DNA from 3 places in the Pseudoxanthobacter sp. genome. Region 2 is predicted to be linked to each of the others. Evidence: riboswitches for the same ligand, from Rfam matches in the RefSeq annotation. Region 2 holds a riboswitch; each other region holds the start of a gene.
The links. A riboswitch is a leader RNA that binds a small molecule or an ion and turns the genes downstream of it on or off. The one in region 2 is predicted to bind cobalamin.

Region 1 (8,342 bases), on a different contig from region 2:
CGCTCACCGGAAGTTCGGTGGTGACGGGATAGGCGAGCGGCAGTTCCACCGCATCCGGCCGCAACAATCCGTCCACGATGCGCCGCGCGTTGGAGGCGCGCCCGCGCTTGGCGAAGAAGGCCACCACATCGGCAGCCGCCAGCGCGCGCACCGCCTTCAGCGTCAGCAGTTCCGGGTCGCCCGGTCCGGTGCCGAGACCGATCAGCCGCCCGCTCACAGCCCGGCCCTCGCCAGTGCGTTGACGGCAGCCGCGGTCATCGCGCTGCCGCCCAGCCGGCCCGCGACGATGGCGAACGGAATGCCGTGGCAGCCCTCCGCCAGCGCCGCCTTCGATTCCGCCGCGCCCACGAAGCCGACCGGCATGCCGATGATGGCGGCCGGGCGCGGGGCGCCGTCGGCCAGCATATCGAGCAGGTGGAACAGCGCCGTCGGCGCGTTGCCGATGGCCACCACGGCGCCTGCCAGTCGCTCCCGCCACAGCTCAAGGGCCGCCGCCGAGCGTGTGTTGCCGATGGCGGCGGCCAGATCGGCCGTGCGCCCGTCGCGCAGCGTGCAGATCACGGCGTTGCCGGCAGGCAACCGCGCCCGCGTGATGCCGTGGGCAACCATCTCCGCATCGCACAGCACGGGGGCGCCCGCCGCAAGCGCGCCGCGCGCGGCCGCGACGAAGCCCGGAGAGAAGCGAAACGATGCCGCCGCCTCCACCAGACCGCAGGCATGGATCATGCGCACGGCAATTTCAGCCTCTTCCGCGGTGAAGCGGGCGAGATCGGCCTCGCGGCGGATGATGGCGAACGACGCGGCATAGATCGCCGCTCCGTCGCGCTCATAGATCTGATGGGAATGCGGCGTCATGGCTGGGGGTATCGGCAACCGGGGTTTGGCAAACGGAATGGCGGGCGGAAAGAGCCAGCAGCCGCCGGGCGGCGGCGGCATCCGGCAGGCGGCCGGCAAGGTGCGGTCCGTCGGCCGTGCCGACGATCTCGGTGACCGCCGCGCTGCGCGGGGCCGCGCAACGCTTGGGGCAGCCGGAAAGGTGCAGCCGCCCCTCCGCAAGCGCCGGCCCGCCGCGCGAAGGCGCGCACAAGGCCCCGGCCAGCGGATGGGTCTGCAGCAGGGCGGCATCGCAGAACGGTGCGCCGGCACACGCGGTGACGCGCAGGCGCGGATCCTGCGGGCTGACAATGAACCCGAGCGACGCCGCCGCAACCGACAGCCGGTCAACCTGCACCGCGTCGAGACCCGGCAGCACGAGGCCATGGCGCGGGGCGAGCAGAACGCCGGCCGCCCCGCCAGACCGTGCGGCGAGGCCGCACAGGGCCTCGCTGCCGGCCCGGCCGAACGGCAGACCCAGCCCCAGTGCGAAGCGACCGTCGCGCAGCGGGAATACGCCGGCCGGCGCGGCCGGCGGCAGCACGGGCCCGCGCTCTTCGGCCGCCAGACTGCGCGCCTGCACCGCACAATCTGCGGTGCCGAGATCGCGTCCACGGCGGCCCGCGCGACCGTCGCACGGTGCGGCCGCCAGACGGGTCAGAACGGCCAGCGCCGCGGCGAAGGCATCCTCTTCCCCGCCGGTTCCGAGGCTGCGGGCCGTGCCGGCAGTGCCGCCGATGGCGACATGCCACCCGGCCGCTGTCGCCTCAAGGCGGACATCGGCCAGCAGATCGCCCAGACCGCCTGCGCCGCCGCCATCGACAACCACCGCCACCTTCGGCGCGAGACGGGCCGCGAAGGGCGCGATCGCCGCCCGCAGCCGCGCCGCGAGGGGGCGGGGATCGCGGATCTCGTCGGCCGCCAGTCCGGCCAGCGGCGGCGTTTCCACCTGCGGTCCGTCGTGATCGGAAAGACCGGCCGCGCCGAGGGCCTCGCGAAAGCCCGCCAGCCGCGACGCGGAAAGGCCGCGCACCTGCAGGTGGCCGCGCGCCGTCACCTCGACAAGGCCGTTGCCGAACCGCGCGGCGGCCTCTGCCACCGCGGCAAGCTGCCGGGCGGAAAGCCGGCGATCCGGCGGGTGCAGGCGCACCAGCAGGCCGTCGCCGGTGGCCATCGGGGCCGACAGGGCCGGGCAGGCACCGCGGCGGCGCGCAGCAACCGTCATCGCCCCGCCTCCGCATCCGGCCCGTCGCCGGCAAGGCAGGCGCCGGCCGCCGCGGCAAGGCTCTCCAGTTCGCCATCCACCGCATTGCGCCGCGGCTGCCAGAGACCGCGACGGCGGGCGTCGCGAAGGCGCGCGGCAATCGCCGCGGCGGCAGCCGGGTTCTGCTCCAGCATGAAGTCGCGCACCGCCGCATCCGCCACATAGGCCTCGTGCAGGGCGGCGATCAGCTCCGGCGGCACGGCATCCGTCGTCTCGGCGAAGCCGACAAGGCGGTCGACCGTTTCGGCAAATTCAGCGGCCCCGCGCGGGCCGTGGCGCATCTGCCCGGCGATGAAGCGCGGATTGACGGCCCGCGCCCGCACCACGCGCGCCAGCGCCGCCGCCAGCGGCCGCGCGCACGGCCGGTCCGGGCGGGTGGTATCCAGCACCACCACATCGGCGCTGCGGCCGAGCGCTGAGAGCGCGGCCGAAAAGCCGCCGATGAAAGCGACGTCGGCCACGCCCTCCAGCAGGTCGCGGCCGGGGTCGTCCTGCCCGTGCAGCAACAGGTCGGCCGCCGCAACCCGCGCCGCAAAGGCGCCGGGCGCAGCCCGTGCCGTCCCCTCCGCCCCGCCGAAGGCATGGGAGGCGGCGGCGAGGTAATCCCGGCCGAGGTCGTCGCGCGCCTGCCACGCACCGCTGGTCAGCGCCGGCTCGATGCCGCTGCCATAGGCGCCGGCCGGCGAACCGAAGATGCGCTGCAGATGGGCGCCCCCGGCCGCCGCCGCGGCCAGCGGATTGTCGCCACCCTCTGCGCCACGCGCCGCAACCGCCGCCACGGCGGCATCCAGCAGCGCGATCTGGCCGGGAAACAGATCCCGGAACAGCCCGGAGATGCGCCACGTCACATCCACCCGCGGGCGGCCGGTCGCCGCCGGCGGCAGCACCTCGATGCCGCTGACGCGGCCGGTGGCGGCATCCCACACCGGCCGGCAGCCCATCAGCGCCAGCCCCTGCGCAATGTCCTCGCCGCCGGTGCGCAGGCTGGCGCTGCCGTAGAGGTCCATCACCAGCGCGCGCGGCCAGTCGCCGTGGGCCTGAAGATGGCACCGCACCACCTCTTCCGCCGCCTGCCGGCCGAGGGCAAACGACGTCGGTGTCGGCAGGGTGCGCGGATCGGCGGCGAAGAGATTGCGGCCCGTCGGCATCACATCGACCCGCCCGCGGGCCGGCGCCCCGGCGGGCCCGGGGTCCACCGGCCGGCCATCGAGCGCGCGCAGCAGCCCCTCGCGCTCGCCGGCGGCTGAGGCCCGTCGCAACGCTCCGTCGCCCGCTGCCGCACGGCCGTAGATGTGCTGGCCATCCTTGAGCACGGCTTCCTTCAGGTCGCAGAGCCATGCATCGATGCGCATCAGCGCCGTGTCGGCATCCGCATCCGCCGTCACGCCTGCCTCCGCGGCAAGGCCGCTTTCCCGCGCGGTTTCCACGATCAGACGGGCAAGACGGTCCCGCCGCCGGCGGTCGAGGCCATCGGCAGCGGCAAACTCGTCCACCAGTTGCTCAAGGGCGCGGTGGCCGTCGTCGAGCCCGGCCTCGATCAGCGGCGGCGTCAGGTGTCCCAGCGTCACGGCGGCGAGGCGGCGCTTGGCCTGCGCCGCCTCGCCCGGATTGCTGACGATGAAGGGATAGACCACCGGCAATGCGCCGGTGACGATTTCCGGGAAGCAGGCCTGCGACAGCGCAACCGTCTTGCCCGGCAGCCATTCCAGCGTGCCGTGCGCGCCGAGGTGGATCAGCGCGTGGCAGCCATCTCCCCCGCCTTCCCCGTCCGCGCCCGCTCCGCGCAGCCAGAAGCCGAAGGCGAGCAGATCGTGGCCGGGCGGCAGGGCGGGGTCGTGATAGTCCGCCCGCCGGCTGCCGGGCTGCCCGCGATCCGGCGCAAGCGCAATGGTGACCTGCCCGCAGGCCAGCGCCCGAAACCGGAAGACATCGCCGCCGCCGGCCGGCGCCGGGGCCCCCCACGCCGCCAGAACGCGGGCCCGGGCCGCCTGCGCAAGGCCGCCGAACGCCCGCTCATAGGCCGCCCGGGTCAGGCCCGGCGCCGCGGGCCGGCTCAGCGCCGCCATCAGGGCGCGCGGCGAAGGCGGAATATCGGCCACGTCATAGCCGGCATCCTTCAGATCGTGCAGGATGGCGAGCGCGCTCATCGGCACGTCGAGCCCCACCGCATAGCCGGTGCGACCGGGAGCATGGGGATAATCCGGCAGCAGCATCACCAGCCGGCGCTGTGCGCGCGGCGTCTGTTGCAGGCGCACCAGCGCGGCCACCCGGTCGGCCACCTGCGCCACGCGGTCCGGCCGGGCCCGATTGCGGCGCACCTCGCCTTCGCATTCCTTGAACGCGATCGCCCCGGCCAGCACGCGGCCGTCGAGTTCCGGCAGAACGACGTGCATCGCCAGATCGGCCGGGCCGAGACCGCGGTCGCTTTCCTCCCAGCCTTCCCGCAGGGTCGTCGCCATTACCGCCTGCAACAGCGGCACGCCGAGCGCGGCAAACAGCCCCTCAGCCGCCCCGGCAAAGGCCGTGGTGGTCACCGCCGCCGCCAGCGGCAGGCGCCCGGCCAGAGCGCGCAGCATTTCCGCCGCCGCCTCGTCGCGCAGGCCCGGCACGAAAGCGGCCAGCGTTCGCAGGCCGCGCGCCTCCAGCGCCGCGCACAGCGCCCCGACCGGCCCGGCATCGCCCGCCAGCAGCTGCGAGCGATAGAACACCACCAGCACAACCGGCCCCCCGCCGGCCGGCAACGCGGCATCGGCGCCGACGACGCCCGTGTCAGCCCGCCAGAAACCGCAGCGCGGCACGGCTTCTGCCGCCGCCTCTGCCTCCGCTTCTGCCGCCTGCGGCCCGCCGCCGAGCGCGGCAAGCCGGGCAAGGGCCTTGCGCACGTTGGCCGCGCCACCTTCGCGCAGCGCTGCCAGCAGCGCGGCCCGCGCGCCGGCCTCCACCTGCGAAAGGGCCGCCAGCCGCTCGTCGTCCACCCGGCATTCGCCGGGCAGCAGCACCAGAACGAGACCCGTGCGGACGGCAAGGGCGGCCAGGGCATCGCAGCCATAGCGCCACGCCTCATAGCCGCCGAGCAGCCGCACCAGCACCACGCGGGCATGGCGTGCAACCCGGTCGAGCCACAGGTCGACCGACATCGGATGCGACAACTGCCCGAGCGCGGTGAGGCGCAGTGTCAGCCCGCCCGCGGCACCGCTGCGGAACGCCGCGTCGAAAGCCGCCAGATCGCTGTCGGAAAAGGACAGAACCGCCACATCGGCCGGCGCCTGGCCGAGATCGACGGGGCCGCCGATTTCGTCCAGCCGCGACGATGAGGTGGCAACGAGGTGCATCGCGGTCAGGCCCCGAGTGCGGCCGCCACCGCCGCGCGGTCGAGCCCCCTGAGGCCGATCACCACCAGCGACGTGGCGCGCGCCTCGCCCGGCCGCCATGCCCGGTCGAACCCGGTGCTGACGCGCGGGCCGACCGCCTGCACGAGCAGCCGCATGGGACGATCGCCGATGGCCGCGAAGCCCTTGATGCGCAGCACGTTTTCAAGCGCCGCGGCCGCCGCGACGCGCGCCGCGATTTCCTCCGGCGCCGACAGCGGCGGCAGCGTCACGACGAAGCTGTCGAAATCGTCGTGTTCGTGGTCGCCGGCATCGTCATGCAGCGTCCTGCGGCCGGCGATTTCGTCTTCCACGCCGAGGCCCAGACCGATCAGAACCTCCGGCTCCAGATCGCCGCCGGCGGCTTCCACCACCTTGACCGGGCGGGCCAGATGGCGGTCGATGCGCGCCCGCGCCGCGGCGCGCGCGGCATCGCTCAGCAGGTCCGCCTTGGTCATCACCACCAGATCGGCGCAGGCGACCTGATCGGCAAAAACTTCCTCCACCGGGTCATCGTGGGCGGGATCCTGCGCGGCCCGCTCGCGCTGCACCGCCAGCGGATCGGCCACCAGCGAGCCGTCGGCCAGCGCCGGACCGTCGACCACCGCCACCACGCCGTCGACCGTGACGCGGCTGCGGATCTGCGGCCAGCAGAACGCCTGCACCAGCGGCTTCGGCAGCGCCAGACCCGAGGTCTCGATCACGATGTGATCGACCTTCGGCTCAAGGGCGAGGATGCGATCCAGCGCCGGGCCAAAATCTTCCGCAACCGTGCAGCAGATGCAGCCGTTGGCGAGTTCGATGATGTTCTCGCCCGGGCAGGTCTCGATGCCGCATCCCTTCAGGATTTCGCCGTCAATGCCGACATCGCCGAACTCGTTGACGAGAATGGCCAGCCGCCGGTCGCGCGCCCGGGCGATCAGCGTGCGGATCAGGGTGGTTTTTCCGGCGCCCAGAAAGCCGGTCACGATGGTGCAGCCGACACGATCAACAACGGCCATCACGGCACCTCGGTGAGATTTTCAGGGGAAGGGATGCGGGCGATCAGACCGCGCTTCAGCGCCTCGGGCCGGCCGCGCCATGGCATCGTGCCATCGGCCGAAGCCGCCAGCAGCGCCGCACCGGCCACCAGATCGGCCGCGCCGGCGGCCGTCAGATCGCCGAAGACGTAGCTCCACGCGCCGGGGGCGGAAATGGCGGCGGAAAGCCCCCGCCGGCAGTTGGCAAGGCAGGCGACCCCGCGCACGGCAACCGCGCCGCCGGCCGCCGCAGCCAGTTCGCCGGCCGCCGCCAGCAGGGCGGCACCGTCGCCGGCGCCCGCGCCGCGACAGGTGCGACAGACGACGATCGTCGCAGTCGCAGCAGGGCTGCGATCGCGGATGGCCCCGGCCATGTCGCCGGGGAGAGCTGGGCTGGCAGCTGTCACCAAAAGTCACTCCCTGCCCGAGTTCACCCGCCGGGCATTCAAGGATCGATTCGGCGACGGCAGGTCTCCTGGCTCTCGGATCTTCGCCGGCCCACCGCCTTCCCGGAGCGGCGCATCTGCGCCTCCAGTGGCTTTCGTGGTGGTCGGCTCTCCGATTACAGTTGCGGGGACAGCTGCGGCATTGCCCCTTCGCCGGCATGGCTCCGGAGGCGCACCGCATTCCCTCTTAGCCCCTTCCATTGCGAGAAGGGGACCGTCTGGCCCTGAGTCATAAGTCAGGCCACGGAAGCCTGTCAACGCCGCCTCCGTCCGCCCGCCCGTGGCTTGCCAGCACGCCCGCCTGCGCTATGGTCAGCCACCGGGACAGCGCGTCCGCGCGCGGCTCGCACCGCTTTCTGATGGGATTTTTCAGACCTTGCCGCGGCGCCGGCGAACGGCCTGAAAGAGCCCTTTTTCCAACCCCTTGCCGGTGGAGGCACGATGCGCGAGATCGACGATTCGCAGGCTGAACGCCATGCGGAAAAGATGGCGCGCCGCAAGGCGGTTCAGGATGCCGAGGTGGCCTCCAAGACCCGCGAAAAGGGGCTGCTGATGGTCCACACCGGAGCCGGCAAGGGCAAGTCCACCGCGGCGTTCGGGCTTGCGCTGCGCATGCTGGGACACGGCCGGCGGGTTGGAATCGTGCAGTTCGTCAAAGGCGTGTGGGAAACCGGCGAGCAGCGCGCCCTTGCCGCCTTCGGGAATCAGGTGCTCTGGCACGCCATGGGCGAGGGCTTCACATGGGAGACACAGGACCTGCGCCGCGATCTGGCGGCGGCAGCGCGGGCGTGGGAACGGGCACAGGCGCTGCTGGCCGACGAGACTCTCTCGCTGGTCATCCTCGACGAACTGAACATCGCCCTGCGCTACGACCTGCTCGATACCGGCGCGGTGGTGGCCGCGCTGCAGGCCCGCCGTGCCGGCCTGCACGTGGTCGTGACCGGACGCAATGCGCCGCCGGCCCTGCTGGACGCGGCCGACCTCGTGACCGAAATGACGCTGGTGCGGCATCCGTTCCGGGCCGGCATCCGGGCCCAGGCCGGCATCGAGTTCTGATGCGATGACACCGGAAACAGGTTCCCCCGCCGCGCAGTCGCCCGGCCAGTCGCCGGAGAAGCCAGCCCCCGTTCCGGCCGCACCGGGGCCGCGCCGGGCCAGAGCGCTGATGTTTCAGGGCACGGGCTCGGACGTCGGCAAGTCGCTGGTGGTGGCGGGCCTGTGCCGGGCCTTCGCGCGCCGCGGCCTGCGCGTGCGGCCGTTCAAACCGCAGAACATGTCGAACAACGCCGCGGTTACGGCCGACGGCGGCGAGATCGGCCGCGCACAGGCGCTGCAGGCGCGCGCGGCCGGCGTGGCGGCAAGCGTGCACATG
Region 2 (8,342 bases):
CCGTGTTGGTGCAGATGGTGGTGAAGGTGCGCGAATAGCCCATCACATGGCGCAGCCGCTCCAGCCCGTCGCGCTGCACGAGGCCCATGGTGCCGGCATAGAAATAGGGCCACACCGCCTCCGGCCCGTGGGCGGCGGCCGCCTTGCGAAAGGCATCGGCGATGGTCTCCAGCGCCTCGTCCCAGCCGATGGGGGCGAACTGGCCGCTTCCCTTGGGGCCGGTGCGCTTCAGCGGCGTCATCAGCCGGCCCGGGTGGTGGTTGCGCTCGGCATAGCGCGCCACCTTGGCGCAGATCACGCCCGCGGTGTAGCTGTTCTGCGCCGCCCCGCGCACACGGCCGATGCGGTCGTTCTCCAGAACCTCCACCTCCAGCGCGCAGGTGGAGGGGCAGTCGTGCGGACAGGCCGAGGCGCGGATCACCGGGGCAATCATGAGGGGCGCTCCCTGAAGGCGGGCATCGTGCGGGACGGGGTCGGGCAGGTGGCGATGGCGGTGGCGGAAACGAACGTAGCGGAAAGGCCGACGCTTTGAAACCGACCGCGCCGGGCGGCGATTTTGGCGCCCCGTCAAGAAACTGCCTTGCTGTGCCGCCATGATCCCGGCTGCCCGGCGGGACCAGCCGGCGGGCGCCGTGCTGACGGGGCCGGGTAGACAGGCGCCCCGCCGGCATGGAAGTCTGAATCTTCATTCCGGACTGCGAGGGTGCGCAGCCCGCAGGGATTCGGCCCGCCGGTTGCGGCCGGCCGCTGCGGGAGGCCGCCATCCGGGCGGAAATCGGGGCCGTGGGGGCCTTTCCGGCGGCAGGCGAATCGCCGGCGGGGGTCCGGGCGGTTGCCGGGAATGGCGGCGGCAGGGCGGCAGACCCGTTTCGGGGCCTGCGGGCCGGTCGCCATGCGGTTGCCTGACAGCGCTGACGAGAACCGACGGTCCGGGGGTAGAGGTTGTGAGCGAACATCACAGGGTATCGGTCCACAATCCCGCCGCAGAGCGGGCCATCGGGGCTGATAGCCACACCAGCCCCCACCCGCCCGAACCCGCCACCCAGCCTCTCATTCCGCCGCGGGCGGTGGCGCGCTGGCTGCTGGTGTTCGTGCTGCTGGCGGGGGTCTATTTCTTCCGCGGCTTCGTGGTGCCGGTGCTGGCGGCGCTGGTCATCGGCTTTGCTTCCTGGCCGCTGTTCCGCCGGCTTCTCAGGGCGTGCGGCGGCAGCCGGCCGCTGGCCGCCAGCCTTGCGCTGCTCATCATCCTCGGCGTGCTGGTGGTGCCGCTGTCGCTGGCCATCACCTATGCCGTGCGCGAGGCGCGCAACTCGCTCGCCTTTCTCGTTTCGCTCAACAAGCACGGCGGCCCGGTGCCGGGGTGGATCAGCGACCTGCCGATGGCGGGCGACTGGCTCAGCCAGAAATGGGCCGAGCACATCGGCTCGCCCGGGGCCATCAGCGAGCTGGTCCAGTTCATCAGCGGCGAGAACGTGGCCAGCGCCTACCGCATTGCGCTGGTCGCCGGCGGCGGGGCGTTCAGCCTGTTCCTCACGCTGCTGTTCATGCTGATCGCGCTGTTCTTCGTCTACAAGGACGGCGAGTCCTTCGCCCGCCAGATCGACCGCTTCGGCGAAGGCATTCTGCCCACCCGCTGGCAGACCTTCTCGCGCGTGGTGCCGGCCACCATTTCCTCCACCGTCACCGGCATGGGCCTCATCGCCATCGGCGAGGGCGTGGTGCTCGGCACCGCCTACTGGATCGCCGGCGCCCCCTCCCCGGTCACGCTCGGCGTGATCACCGGCATCATGGCTCTCATTCCCGGCGGCGCCCCGCTGTCGTTCACGCTGGTGTCGCTGTTCCTTGTCGGCAGCGGCAACATCGTCGGCGGCCTCGGCCTGTTCACATGGGGCACGGTGGAACTCTTCATCGTCGACAAAACGCTGCGGCCCAAGCTGGTCGGCGGGCCGATCAAGCTGCCGTTCCTGCCCACGTTCTTCGGTCTCATCGGCGGCGTGAAAACCATGGGCTTCCTCGGCCTGTTCATCGGCCCGGTGCTGATGGCGCTGCTGGTGGCGATCTGGCGCGAATGGCTGCGCGAGGCCGACGTGGCCCGCGACCGCTATCGCCGCGCCCATGCCGACGACGGCGAGCCGGCCGGCGCGGAGGATCCGCAACTCGGCGAGCATGTGGTGGTGCGCGACCACGCCGCCGAGTAACGGCCGCGGCCGCTTCGCCGGCTGACGAAAAGTTCCCGTCACGGATTGATGCACATCAAGGCCGACTCAGGCCCGCAGGCGGATTCTCAACAGCGTCGACGGCGGCCGAGCACGATCGGTAGCCGCGGGCCTGAACGGGGCCACGCCCCGGGAACGGCGGATATCCGCAAGCGGATGTCCTCAATTGAAGGGCTGACGGACGATCGCAATGCGCGGTGGCCATGCGTGCCACCCTTGGTCTGATCGATCCTGCCCTCGGCCGGCTTCTCGCGTGGTATGACGCCCGTCTGCGCCGCGGATCGCATCGTCCCCTCCGGGCCGCCGCCACGTCGCTGGACCGCCGGACCTGCCAGCTACAGGGCCGGATGGCAGCGCGATGCGGCGGGAGGTGCGTGGCTGTTTCCCTCTCCCGAGAAGCGCTGACAGGACGCGCGGCACACATGCCCGCCCGCCCGGTCTGAACTGCCGGTTTGGTTCCCTCCAGCCGGACAGGCGACCTGCAATGCCACCCGATGCTGCGGCCTTGGCCCCATAACCGAGCAGGGCCGCAGTGGGTGCCCCGGCCGATTGCCCCCGAAACGGGCTGTCGCAGACGCGGCATACGCGGGTTGGTTGCCGGGTGGCCGGTCCTTTGTGGCGTCATTGCCATGCGGTGCGGGGGATAAGGACAAGGGAGAAAAAAGCGATTATGGCCGACACGACCAATGTGGCAGTCAATGCCCCGGCTGAGGGCAAGGCTATGGCCTCTGCTGCGCCGGTGGCTGGCGGTCCCTTCGAGGAAATGCGGCGTGAAGCCGAGCGTCTTTTCGAGGCCTTTGAGCCCGGGGCGTTCGTTGCCGACCCGTTCAATGCACCGGCCTTTGCCCGTCTGGCAGCGCTCGCGCGCCGTCCCGCCGAAGCCATGTGGCCGTTCGCACCGACGGGCAAGGCGGCAATGATGCCGGCGGTGGATGTGGCCGAAAAGGCGGGCGAGTACGAGATCACCGCCGAGCTTCCGGGCCTTGAGGCCGGGGATGTCGACGTAAAGGTGACCGGCGGCGTTCTCACCATCCGCGCTGAAAAGCGGGATGAGCGGGAAGAGAAGGACAGGGATTATTTCGTCAGCGAGCGGCGCTACGGCACGTTCGCACGGTCCTTCAGGTTGCCGGACGGGGTTGATCGCGCGGCCATCGAGGCGGGTTTCGCCCGGGGCGTGCTGACCATCCGCCTGCCGAAGATCCCGGCAGCCCGCGAAGAAGCACAGACGATCGCCGTGAAGCCGGCATAAGGGGCCGGCGCACTGAACGCGAGAAGAGGTCAGAACGCAAGCAAGAGGGTGTGCGCACAGGACCGGGCGCAGGAAAAGACCGCCCGGCAGCGCACGACAGAACAGCGCATGCGAGAGACGGAGCGCCACGGACAGGCATATGGAACCTTCCGTGGCGCGGTTCCGCCCGATGATGGCAGCGACGGAGACAGGCGAACGCCCCGGCCCCGGATGAAATGAGGCCGTGGAACAAGCTGGCGGACGAAACAGATGAGGGCAGGCCCCTCGCCGCCGGTTAATGCGTTCGCGACCGGATTGTCCGCTGTCTGCCCGCGCTGGGCTGAGACATGACGTGAAAGGGGCTGCGGTCTGCCACGGGCAGGACCGGCCCCGATAAACCGGTCTGGCTGGCCGGCCGGCGTGTGCGCCCACCCTACCCGGGCGCCGCCGGCAGCCTGTCAGGCAACGATCCGTATCCGGGGCCGCGCGCATCTCCCTTTCCGCGCTGGCCGGCCCGGGGTGCGAGGGGCGAAGTCTCGCCGGGGGCAACGGCCGGCTTCGCTTGAGGGCGCCGGGCCTTCAGCATTGCGCTGAGGGCGTGAAGCGGCGTCCGGCACGGCGGATCACCGGCGGCCTGCGCGCCAGAGCGGCGCAGCAGGGTGAGGTGCTGGCGCCCGATCCTCCCACGGTGCAGCCTGCCTCGGCTGTCCGGTCCGATCGCCGTGCTTCCTGCAGGCCGCTCTGTCGCCATGCGACAGGGTGGCCTTTCTTCTTTCACAGCCCGCCCTTTCAATACCCGCGTTTCCCGCTCTGTCGTTGCCCGCTGCCGGGCCCGTTCGCGGTCCGCGCCGGCACCTGCCGCGGTGGTGCGCCGGCGCAACAATCAGCGGGCGTTGCGCAGGGCCGGCAATGTGCCACGGTTGACGCGCCTTGCTGCCGCTTCCTACAGTGCGCCGGACGGTTCCCCACGGGGATCAAATGGGAATGCAGGACGGACCGCCTTTGCGGCGGAACGGAGCTGCGGCTGCCCCCGCAACTGTGCGTGGCGAGCGTTCCGCCGGCGACCACTGGAGCCCGATGGCTCTGGGAAGGTGGCGGGAGCGATGACCCATCAGCCAGGAGACCTGCCGTCAGCCGTGTTTCACACGCGACGACCGTGGGCGGGGTGCACCACCGGTAGTTCCCTCGCCTCCTGCCGGGAGGCCGGGCGGGACTTGGATCGCGGTGATGTGCAACAGCCGTCCCGACCGAGGTCCCAATGCCGGGTCTTTCCTCCAGCGCCGCGCCTGCGGCGCATCGTTCCGTTTCACGTCTTCGCCGGGATCTTCCGGTTCGCCCGGTTCTTCCGGTTCGCTCATCCCTTCCCGCGCGTTCCGTGCTGCTCGCCTCCGCGGCCATCATGCTTGCCGCGGCCCTGCCCGGCCCTGCCCGCGCCCAGAGCAGCGGCGACGCGAGCCAGACCCGGAACCAGACCCAGGCCACCGCTGCTGCGGATGCGGCCGCCACAGACGTTGCCCCGCAGACCACGGCTGCGCAGGAAAAGCCGGACACGGGCGGTCTGGAGCTTGAGCCGATCACCATTTCCGCCAACCTCACCGACACGCCCTCCACCGAGGTCGGCAGTGCGGTGACGGTCATCACCGGCGAGCAGATGCAGCGCCAGCAGATCCGCTTTGTGCAGGATGCCCTGCGGCAGGTGCCCGGCGTGTCGGTGAACGAGACCGGCCCGGCCGGCCAGATGACGGAAGTGCGCATCCGCGGTTCGGAGGCCAACCAGACGCTGGTCGTCATCGACGGTATCGTCGTCAACGATCCGGCGATGGGGTCGCAGTTCGATTTCTCCAGCCTGCTGGCCACCGACATCGCGCGCGTGGAAGTGCTGCGCGGCCCGCAGAGCGCGCTTTACGGCTCCGATGCCGTCGGCGGCGTCATCAACATCGTCACGCGCAAGGGCAAGGGCACCGACCTTTCAAAGCCGGAAATCGTGGTGCGCGGCGAAGGCGGCACCTATGGCACCGCCGATGGCAGCCTGACGGTGAGCGGCGCCAACGACCGGGTCAACTATCTGCTCGGGCTGTCGGGCATCACCTCGCAGAACGTGTCGGCAGCCGCGGCGTGGCGCGGCAATCCGGAAGACGACTCGTTCCGCAACGGCACCGCCACGGCCAAGATCGGAGCCGATCTTTCCGAGAATTTCACCCTCGATGTCGTTGCCCGCCGCACGCAGGCCCTGACCGATCTCGACACCTTCGAGGGCGGCGTCGGTGCCGTCGATCTCGTCGGTTCCGATGTCCGGCTGAACCAGACCTTCGGCCGGGCACAGGGCACGCTGTCGCTGCTCGACGGTCACTGGCAGCAGATTTTCGGCACCAGCTACACTGACCAGAGCAACGATTATTTTCAGGACGATGTCTATACGTCCAGCTATGTCGGCACCATGCAGCGCTACGACTATCAGTCGAACGTCAATTTCGATACCGATGCGCTCGCCGATGCCAGCCACGTTCTGACCTTCGGCGCCCTGCGCGAGATCGACGAGGCCAACGGCGATACCGGCTATTCCACGTTCGACCACTCGATCTGGAACAACACGTTCACCGGCCAGTATCAGCTGGGCGTGCTGGAAAAGCTGTTCCTGACCGGCTCGGTACAGTTCAATGAGAACGAGCTGTTCGACAACTCCACCACCTACCGCGCAACGGCCGCCTATCTGTTCGACCAGACCGGCACCAAGATCCGTTCCTCGATCGGTTCCGGCGTGAAGAACCCCACGCTGTTCGAGCTCTACGGCTATACCAACACCTATCAGGGCAATGCCGACCTGCAGCCGGAAAAAGCCACGGGCTGGGATTTCGGCGTCGACCAGCAGCTATGGGATGGCCGCGTGGTGCTGGGCGCGACCTATTTCGTGCAGCTCATTTCCGACCTCATCACCGGCACCGGCACCACCTCCGTCAACGTGCCGGGCACCTCGCGCATTCAGGGCGTGGAACTTTCCGCCAACGCGCAGGTGACCACAGATCTGACGCTGGCCGCCACCTATACCTACACCGACGGCTACGATGCCGAAGGTAATCCGCTGGTGCGCCGCCCGCGCAACATGGCCAGTCTGGTGGCTAACTATAAGTTCCTTGAAGGCAAGGCCAACGTGAACGCCTCCGTCGCCTTCAACGGCGCGCAGTGGGATTATGGCTACACCTCCACATGGGACACCTATTACACAAATCTCGATTCCTACACTCTGATCAATCTTGCCGGCTCTTACGATATCAACGATCATGCGCAGGTGTTCGCCCGCGTCACCAACCTGCTCGACGAGAAATACGAGCAGGTGTGGAGCTACGGTTCGCCGGGCCGCGCGGGCTACGCGGGCATGAAGTTCCGCTTCTGAAACCGGCGCGGGGAGGCGGACGATGGCGGGCAGTGGCAGCCGGCGCGGCCGGCGGATGGCAGCGGCAGTCGTGCTCGGCGCGGCACTGTGCGCCGCCGCGCCGGCCGGCGGCGGAACGCTGGCGGCCGGGACCGGCGGGGCGGCTGCGCCGCCGCGCCCGCACCGCATCGTCTCGCTCAACCTGTGCGCCGATCAGTTGCTGATGGCACTGGCCGACCGCGACCAGATCGCCGGGCTGACGTGGCTTTCCGCCAACCCCATGCTGTCGGCCGATGCCGCGGCGGGTCTCACCTATCCGCGTCACCACGGCAGTGCCGAGGCCGTGCTGGCCCTGCGGCCGGATCTGGTCATCGCCAGCCGCTTCACCGCACCGGACGAGGTGGCTGCCGTGCGCCGCGCCGGCGTGCCGCTGCTGATGCTGCCGGTGCCGGCCACGATTGCGCAGGTGGAGGCGCAGATTGCCGAGGTGGCGGCCGCCATCGGCCAGCCGCAGCGCGGGGCGGCCATCAACCGCGATATTGCCGCCAGTCTGGCCGCCGCCCCGCCGGCCGGAAAGCCGCCGCTGAGGGCCATCGTGGTCAGCCCCAACGGCTTCACGGTCGGCGCCGGCTCGCTGGCCGATGACGTGATGCAGAAGGCGGGGCTCGTCAATCTGGCCGCCGAACAGGGCCTTGCCGGTTATGACCGCGTGCCGCTGGAGCGCATTGCCCGCGCCGGGGCGGATCTGCTCATCTTCGATGCCGATCCCGACGGCGCCCCGGCGCTGGCCGGCGAACTGCGCCACCACCCGGCGCTGATCCGGCTGGCGGCGCAGGCCAGTCTGGTGGATATGCCCTCGAAATACTGGACCTGCGGCGGCCCCGGCGTGGCAACCGCCGTGCGCCTGTTGTCGGCGGCTGCCCGCGAAGTTGCCGCGGAAAAGGCAACGCAATGACGGCCGAACCCCGCTTTTCCCGCCGCCACGGCGCGCTGCTCGGCCTTCTCGCCGCGCTGGTGGCGCTGCTGGCAACCGCCTCGCTGCTGCTGGGCCCGGCCCCGCTCGATGTGCCGGCCGCGCTGGCCGATGTGCTGAGCGGCCGCGACACGCTCGGTGCGCTGGTGCTGGCGGACCTGCGCCTGCCGCGCGCGGCGCTGGGGCTCACCGTGGGCTTCAGCCTCGGCATAACAGGGGCGGCCTTGCAGGGTTTCCTGCGCAATCCGCTGGCCGACCCCGGCATCATCGGCGTCTCGGGGGCTGCGGCCTTCGGCGCGGTGGTGGTGTTCTATTCGGGCCTTGCCGGCGTTGCCGCGCTGGCGCTGCCGCTGGGCGGCATTGCCGGCGCGGCCGTCGCCACCGCCCTCATCTATGCGCTGGGCGGGCGGGCCAGCGGCACCGCGGCGCTCATTCTGGCCGGCGTCGCCCTCAACAGCCTCGGGGGCGCGCTCACCGCCCTTGCCCTCAACCTTTCGCCAAATCCCTATGCCGTCACGGAAATCGTGTTCTGGCTGATGGGCTCGTTCTCCGATC
Region 3 (6,426 bases), on a different contig from region 2:
CGCACGCTGGGTCTGGTGGGCGAGAGCGGGTCGGGCAAGTCCACCACCGGCAAGGCGGTGCTGGGGCTGATCCCGTTCGGCGGCGACGTGGTGATCGACGGCGAATCCGTCTCCGGGCTCGGCCGCCGCCAGCCGCAGACGCTGCGGCGCAAGGCGCAGATGATCTTTCAGGACCCCTACGCCTCCCTCGATCCGCGCATGTCGGTGGGCGCGGCCATTGCCGAGCCGCTGGTCATCCACCGCATCGGCAGCGCGGCGCAGCGCCGCGAGCGCGTGGCGGACCTGCTGGCCCGCGTCGGCCTTTCGCCCGATCACGCCAGCCGCTATCCGCACGAGTTCTCCGGCGGCCAGCGCCAGCGCATCTGCATCGCCCGCGCCCTTGCGCTGGAACCGAAGCTGATCGTGGCCGACGAGAGCGTGGCCGCCCTCGATGTGTCGGTGCGCGCCCGGGTGCTGGACCTGATGCTGGAACTGCAGGAAACGATGGGCCTCGCCTATCTCTTCATCTCCCACGACATGGCCGTGGTGGAGCGCATGAGCCATGACGTGGCGGTGATGCGCGGCGGGCGCATCGTGGAGGCCGGCAGCCGCCGCGCAGTGTTCGAAACCCCGAAGGAAGCCTACACGCGCGACCTGATGGCCGCAGTGCCGCTGCCCGACCCCACCCGCCGGCGCCCGGCCGCCTGAGGCCGGGCCCCTCAGACCACGGCCGCCCGGCCGCCTGAGGCCGGGCTCTCAGACCACCGCATCCGGCCCGGCGGTCAGCCGCCCGGCCCAGGCCGGCACGGTCTCGCTCGCCGGGCCGTAGAAGCGCTCGTCGAAATAGCCGGCATTGTCGGACGGGTCGAGATTGAGCTCGCAGGTGCGGATGCCGAGCTGACGGGCTGCCGCCACGAAGCCCGCCGCCGGATAGACCGAGCCGGACGTGCCGATGGCCACGAACAGGTCCGCCTCCTCAAGGGCATCGTGGATCTCGTGCATGTAGAGCGGCATCTCGCCGAACCACACCACATGGGGCCGCAGGGTGCCGGCGGCCCGGCAGGCCGGGCAGACATCGTCGCCCCCGATATCGTCCTGCCAGGGCGAGGCCGCGCCACACTGCAGGCAGCGCGCCCGCAGCAGTTCGCCATGCATATGCACAACGTTGTGCGAACCGGCGCGCTCGTGCAGGTCGTCGATGTTCTGGGTGCACAGGAAGAGCGAGCCGCCCCGGCGCTCCAGCGCCGCCTCCAGCCGCGCAAGGGCGAAATGAGCGGCGTTGGGGCTCGCCGCCCGCGTGTTGCGGCGCCGGGCGTTGTAAAAGGCCTGCACCAGATCGGGGTCGGCGGCAAAGCCCTCGGGGGTGGCGAGCTTCATCGGATCGAACCGCGCCCACACCCCGTCGGTATCGCGAAAGGTGCCAAGACCGCTTTCGGCCGAACACCCGGCCCCCGTCAGCACGAACAGGTTCATCGTCCGTCACCCCCAGCGCCTCTGCCATCCCGGCGCTTCTGCCATCCCGGTACCGCGGTCATCGCGGTGCCGCGCCGCAGACCATACACCATCGCCCCGCTCAGCGCGGCGCGGTGCCCGGCTGCACCGTGACGGTGGCCGACAGGCCGGCGGCAAGAAGCACATCCTCCGGCACCGGGTCCAGCGCGATGCGCACCGGAATGCGCTGGGCCAGCCGGATCCACTGGAAATTCGGGTCGACCTTTGCCAGAAGCGCGCCGCCGATCGCCGCCGGATTGGCGATGGCATGGCTGACGCCCTGCACCGTGCCCGGCAGCGTCACGCCGCCGGCCATCAGCCGCACACCGGCCCGGTCGCCGTTGCGGATGGCGGGCAGCTTGGTTTCCATGAAATAGGCCGCGACATAGAAGGAGTCGCTGTCCACCAGCGCCATCACGCCCTGCCCGCGGGCCGCGAAATCGCCGACGGTGGCGGTGAGGTTGGTCACATAGCCGTTGACGGAGGCCCGCACGGTGCTGCGCTCCAGATTGAAGGCCGCCAGATCGCGTTCGGCCTGCGCCAGCTGCAGCGCGGCGGCCGCCTCCGCCGCCCGGCTGCGGGTGGTCTCGACCGCCTGCCGCGAGATCGCGTTCGGATCCTGCGCCATCAGGTCGGCATCGCGCTGCGCGTCGTTGGCCGCCAGCTTCAGCGCCGCCGCACTGTCGGCCACGCGCGCCTCGGCCTGCGACAGCGCCAGCTCAAAACGCCGCGGATCGATGACGAACAGCACATCGCCCTTCTTCACCCGCTGATTGTCGACAACGGGGATCCCGGTCACCAGACCGGCCACGTCGGGGGCGACATCCACCACATTGGCCTGCACCAGCGCATCGCGGGTCCACGGCGACAGGGTGTAGAACACCCACAATTTCCAGCCGACGACGATGGCCGCCAGCGTGACGGCGAGTGTGAGCGCCGGACGCGCAATCTTCCCGATCATCGCCATGCCTGCCCCCCGCCCAGCACGGCCGCGCCGGTCACGATCACATAAAGCGCCAGATTGAACAGCGACCGGTGCCAGACATAGCGATAGAGCCCGAAGCGCCCCATCGCCCAGCGCGCCAGCACATAGGGCGGCAGGCCGGCAAGGGCCCAGAAAAAGCCGGGCGGCAGGTAGAACCCGAAGAACGACAGGGTGTGGAACAGGGGCAGGCTCGGTGTGTCCATACTCAGGTCCGGCAAGACTCGTGTTTGCGGAAAATGGAACGCGCGTTTGCGAAAAGCGACCCTCACGTTCGGGAAAAGCGCCGTTCGAGGAACGGCCGGTCGATGTCGAAGCGGTCGTCGATGAAGCGCAGGCCGGCCGCCGCCGACAACAGGCGGGCGCGGGCCGCCGGCTGCGGCGGCAGCGGCTGGCCGGCAAAGGCGCTGCGCAGCCCGGAGACCGCCGCCCGCGCCTCTGAAAGCGCGGCGTCGACATCGCGGCCGGGATCGGCCAGCGAGGCCAGAGCCGCAGCAAAGGCCTCCAGCCCCTTGCCGAGCGCGGCAGCGACCGCCGGCGGCATCGCAGGATCGCGGGCGAGACCGGCAAGGCGGCCCAGCTCGCGCGCCGCCGACGCCGCACCGAGGGTGCCGCGCAGAAAATCATCGTCGCCGGGCCGGCCGGTGGCAAGCCGCGGCAGCAGCGCCATCAGCAGCGCCAGCACCTCGCGCGCGGCCGCCCGCGACGGCTGCTGCCCGCGCGCCGCCGCCGGCAGGATGCGCGTCATCACCACATGCCAGCTTTCTCCGCGGGCTGCCTGCGATGTCACGGGAAACAATGCCAGCACCGCCATGCACACGATCATGCCGACGATCATCGCCGCGGCGGAATTGACGAACGCCGTCTCGTCCGGCACCACCGAATTGCCGATGGTGATCTGCGCCATGAAGAAAATGCCGAACGCGAAGCCCGCCGCGGAGAGGGCCGGCGTGCCGGCCATCAGCGCCGCCACCACCAGCACCGGCATGAGGGCGAGGGCAAGGGCCGTGAAATCGGCCGCGAGCGGCAGCACCACAATCATCGTGCCATAGGCCGCGGCGATGCCGAGGTTCATCCACACCAGATAGGTGTACGCCTTCGGCAGCGGGTTATCCTGATTGACGGTGGAGAACAGCAGGATCGTCGCACCGGAAATCGCGGCCATGCCCATGTCCCACCCTGTCGCCATCCAGAACGCGGCGATAAGGACGAGGGCGAGGGCGGCGCGCAGGCCGATCAGTCCCGCCTCGCGCAGCGTCTGCCGCGCCAGCGCCGGGCCCGCGCCGCCGCGCCCGGCGGCGGCCGGTGCCGCGGGGCCCCGCCCGGTGCGCAGGCCCGTTGCCTCGGTCACCATCACCACCGACAGGGCATGCAGCAGATCGCCCGCCCGGCTGACCACCAGAAGGGCGTTGGCAAGCGGCCCGAACGGCACCGTGCCCGCCAGGGCGTTGAGGTCGGCCGCGGCGGCTCTGAGGTCGGCCCGCGCCGCCGCAAGCTGCCGGCGCACGGCCGCCGGATTGCCCAGCACCGTCGGATCGGCCGCAATGGCCTCCAGCATCCGCCGCGTCGCCTCCAGCACCGGGTCCATCCGCTGCCGGATGGCGGCGGTATCGTCGCGGCGAAAGTCCTCCAGCCGGAAGAACAGCCCGCGGCCGATGGACAGCACCGTCAGAAACTCGCGCACCACCCGGCGCAGGCTCCGGTCGTCGGCATGCATCTCCGGCGCTTCGAACAGCGTATAGGAGCGCAGGGCATCGAACTGGGTGACGGCACTCACCATGCGCCCCCGCAGGGCGACGAAGGTTGCCGGCGGCACCGAGGGCTGCAGCGCCAGCGCACAATAGCCGGCAAGGCCGGAAAAGACGGTCGCCAGAGACTCGCGCAGCGCATCGCCGGCATAGCGCGGCATCACCAGCGCACCGGCCGCCGTGCTGCAGGCAATGCCGATCAGGATTTCGCTCACCCGGTCGCCCGCGATCCACCACGCCGCCAGCGGATCGGCCGAGCCCTCGAACGAAATCAGCAGCGCGGTATAGGCGCCCAGCACCGCGCCATAGGACGCGAAATTGCGCAGACGCGCCGCGATAAAGAAGCACAGTCCGACAAAGACCGCTGTGGCCGCCACCAGCAGCGCCGGCGCCTGCGAGAACAGCCCCACCAGAATAAGCCCGGTGGTGCCGCCGCACACCGTGCCGATCGTGCGCCACACGCTTTTTGCCACCACCGCGCCGACGGTCGCCTGCGACAGCAGAAAGACCGTGATGGTGGCCCACTGCGGCTCGCGCAGTTCCAGCGCATAGGCGATGGCCAGCGCCAGCAGGGCAGACGCCGTCGTGCGCAGCGCGAACACCACGTTGCGCCAGCCGGTGTCGACCGGCAGGGCGAAGAGGCGCGCCCGGCGCTGTGCCTGTGCCGGTTCCATCCCTGCGTTTCTCCCCCTCTGCCCGGCCGCGGCCTGCGGCCCGCCCCGGATGTCTGCCACCGCTGCGGAGATCGCCGTCTCCCGCAGACCCTCCACTTGTACACGCAGACCCCGCACCGGGAAAACCGCCGCGGCGGCACCGAATCACTTGACCCGCCCTGCGGAAAGGCGGCCCCATGAGCGGTGCACATGGTGTCCCGCGGCGCATCCGGCGTCCGGGATGAAACGGGAATGGGGAAGGACCGTTCAGACGGCCCGAAGCCCCAACCGCCCCCGCGACTGTGAGCGGCGAGCGACCTTCAGACCCGCGTCACTGGACGCCCCTTCCGGGGCGGCCGGGAAGACAGAAGGTTCGTGACGACCCGCAAGTCAGGAGACCGGCCCTGTGCCTGTTCCAACCCCGGCCGTCGGGTGAGACGGCGGAGGAGATCGTCATGCATATTGAACCGGGCCTCGTGGCCGACGGAAAGATCTGGCTTAGCTATGTCACGGCGCTTGGCGCCGGCGGCTGTGCGCTGAAGCTTGCGGCCGATACCGTGCGTGAGCGCGGCCTCGTTTCGCTGGCCGCGCGCAGCGTCGTCGCCACCGCGCTGGTATTCTCGTTCTTCGAGGTGCTGCCGCATTATCCGGTCGGCGTTTCCGAGGTGCATCTTATCCTCGGCTCCACGCTGTTCCTGATCTTCGGTGCCGCGCCGGCCGCCATCGGCCTTGCGGCAGGGCTGGCCATTCAGGGCCTGTTCTTCGCCCCCTTCGACCTGCCGCAGTACGGCATGAACGTCACCACGCTGCTGGTGCCGCTGTTCGGCCTCAAGGCGCTGGCCCGCCACGTCATCGCGCCCCATACGCCCTATGTGGACCTGAAATACCGGCAGGCGCTGGCACTCTCCACCGCCTATCAGGCCGGCATCGTGGCGTGGGTGGCGTTCTGGGCGTTCTACGGTCAGGGTTTCACCGCCGCCAACGCCGCCTCGATCGCCTCGTTCGGCGGGGCCTACATGCTGGTGATCGTCATCGAGCCGCTGGTCGATCTGGCCGTGCTGGCCGCCGCCAAGCTGCTGTGGAGCCTGAAGGGCAGCTTCTTCTTCGAGAAGCGGCTGTTCGAGGCCGCCTGAGCGGCCGCGGCCCGGCGGCACGGTGCGCCGGCCTGTCCCATCGCGGGAAGGGACAGGAGCCGGCCCCGGCCGGGCCGCAACACCGGCGACGCGCAACCCGCGTCGCCGGCCGGTCTTCAGACCCTTTCAGTCCTTCCCCTCTCGGGCCGGACTGTCTTCAGCCCGCCAGTCCTCAGCCCGCCAGTCCGTCGTCGTCGTCATCGTCGAGATGGACGTGGTCCATGCGCTTCCAGAACAGCACCGTGTCGCACGGCTCGCCATCGGGAAACAGCGCATAGCCCGGAATGCTGCCGACCTCGCGCCAGCCAAGCCGGCGATAGAGCCGCTCTGCCGGGCTGCCGATGGCGGTATCGAGGGTGAGCAGCGTGCGGCCGTGCAGGCCGGCTTCCACCTCGCAGCGGCGCATCAGCGCTTCGCCCACGCCGCGGCCGCGCGCCGAG

Region 1: it holds a riboswitch for cobalamin, as region 2 does, so the genes downstream of both, V7067_RS00420 (DUF1636 family protein) here and V7067_RS02420 (TonB-dependent receptor) in region 2, are expected to answer to the same signal.
Region 3: it holds a riboswitch for cobalamin, as region 2 does, so the genes downstream of both, V7067_RS13680 (energy-coupling factor ABC transporter permease) here and V7067_RS02420 (TonB-dependent receptor) in region 2, are expected to answer to the same signal.

Annotation. Positions count from the first base shown of each region.
Region 1 is NZ_DAISHT010000001.1:89,343-97,684, forward strand. It holds gene V7067_RS00395 (precorrin-2 C(20)-methyltransferase) at 1-217, opposite strand, end outside; gene V7067_RS00400 (precorrin-8X methylmutase) at 214-855, opposite strand; gene cobG (precorrin-3B synthase) at 827-2,098, opposite strand; gene cobN (cobaltochelatase subunit CobN) at 2,095-5,469, opposite strand; gene cobW (cobalamin biosynthesis protein CobW) at 5,475-6,509, opposite strand; gene V7067_RS00420 (DUF1636 family protein) at 6,506-6,931, opposite strand; cobalamin riboswitch at 6,972-7,204, opposite strand; gene cobO (cob(I)yrinic acid a,c-diamide adenosyltransferase) at 7,412-8,026, shown strand; partial or broken gene V7067_RS00430 (AAA family ATPase) at 8,136-8,342, shown strand, end outside.
Region 2 is NZ_DAISHT010000010.1:20,159-28,500, reverse strand. It holds gene V7067_RS02435 (molybdopterin oxidoreductase family protein) at 1-433, opposite strand, end outside; gene V7067_RS02430 (AI-2E family transporter) at 996-2,198, shown strand; gene V7067_RS02425 (Hsp20/alpha crystallin family protein) at 2,887-3,465, shown strand; cobalamin riboswitch at 4,386-4,591, shown strand; gene V7067_RS02420 (TonB-dependent receptor) at 4,820-6,835, shown strand; gene V7067_RS02415 (ABC transporter substrate-binding protein) at 6,891-7,769, shown strand; gene V7067_RS02410 (iron ABC transporter permease) at 7,766-8,342, shown strand, end outside.
Region 3 is NZ_DAISHT010000170.1:717-7,142, forward strand. It holds partial or broken gene V7067_RS13655 (ABC transporter ATP-binding protein) at 1-687, shown strand, start outside; gene V7067_RS13660 (NAD-dependent deacylase) at 736-1,452, opposite strand; gene V7067_RS13665 (efflux RND transporter periplasmic adaptor subunit) at 1,553-2,437, opposite strand; gene V7067_RS13670 (DUF1656 domain-containing protein) at 2,428-2,658, opposite strand; gene V7067_RS13675 (FUSC family protein) at 2,721-4,874, opposite strand; cobalamin riboswitch at 5,048-5,275, shown strand; gene V7067_RS13680 (energy-coupling factor ABC transporter permease) at 5,309-5,986, shown strand; partial or broken gene V7067_RS13685 (GNAT family N-acetyltransferase) at 6,159-6,426, opposite strand, start outside.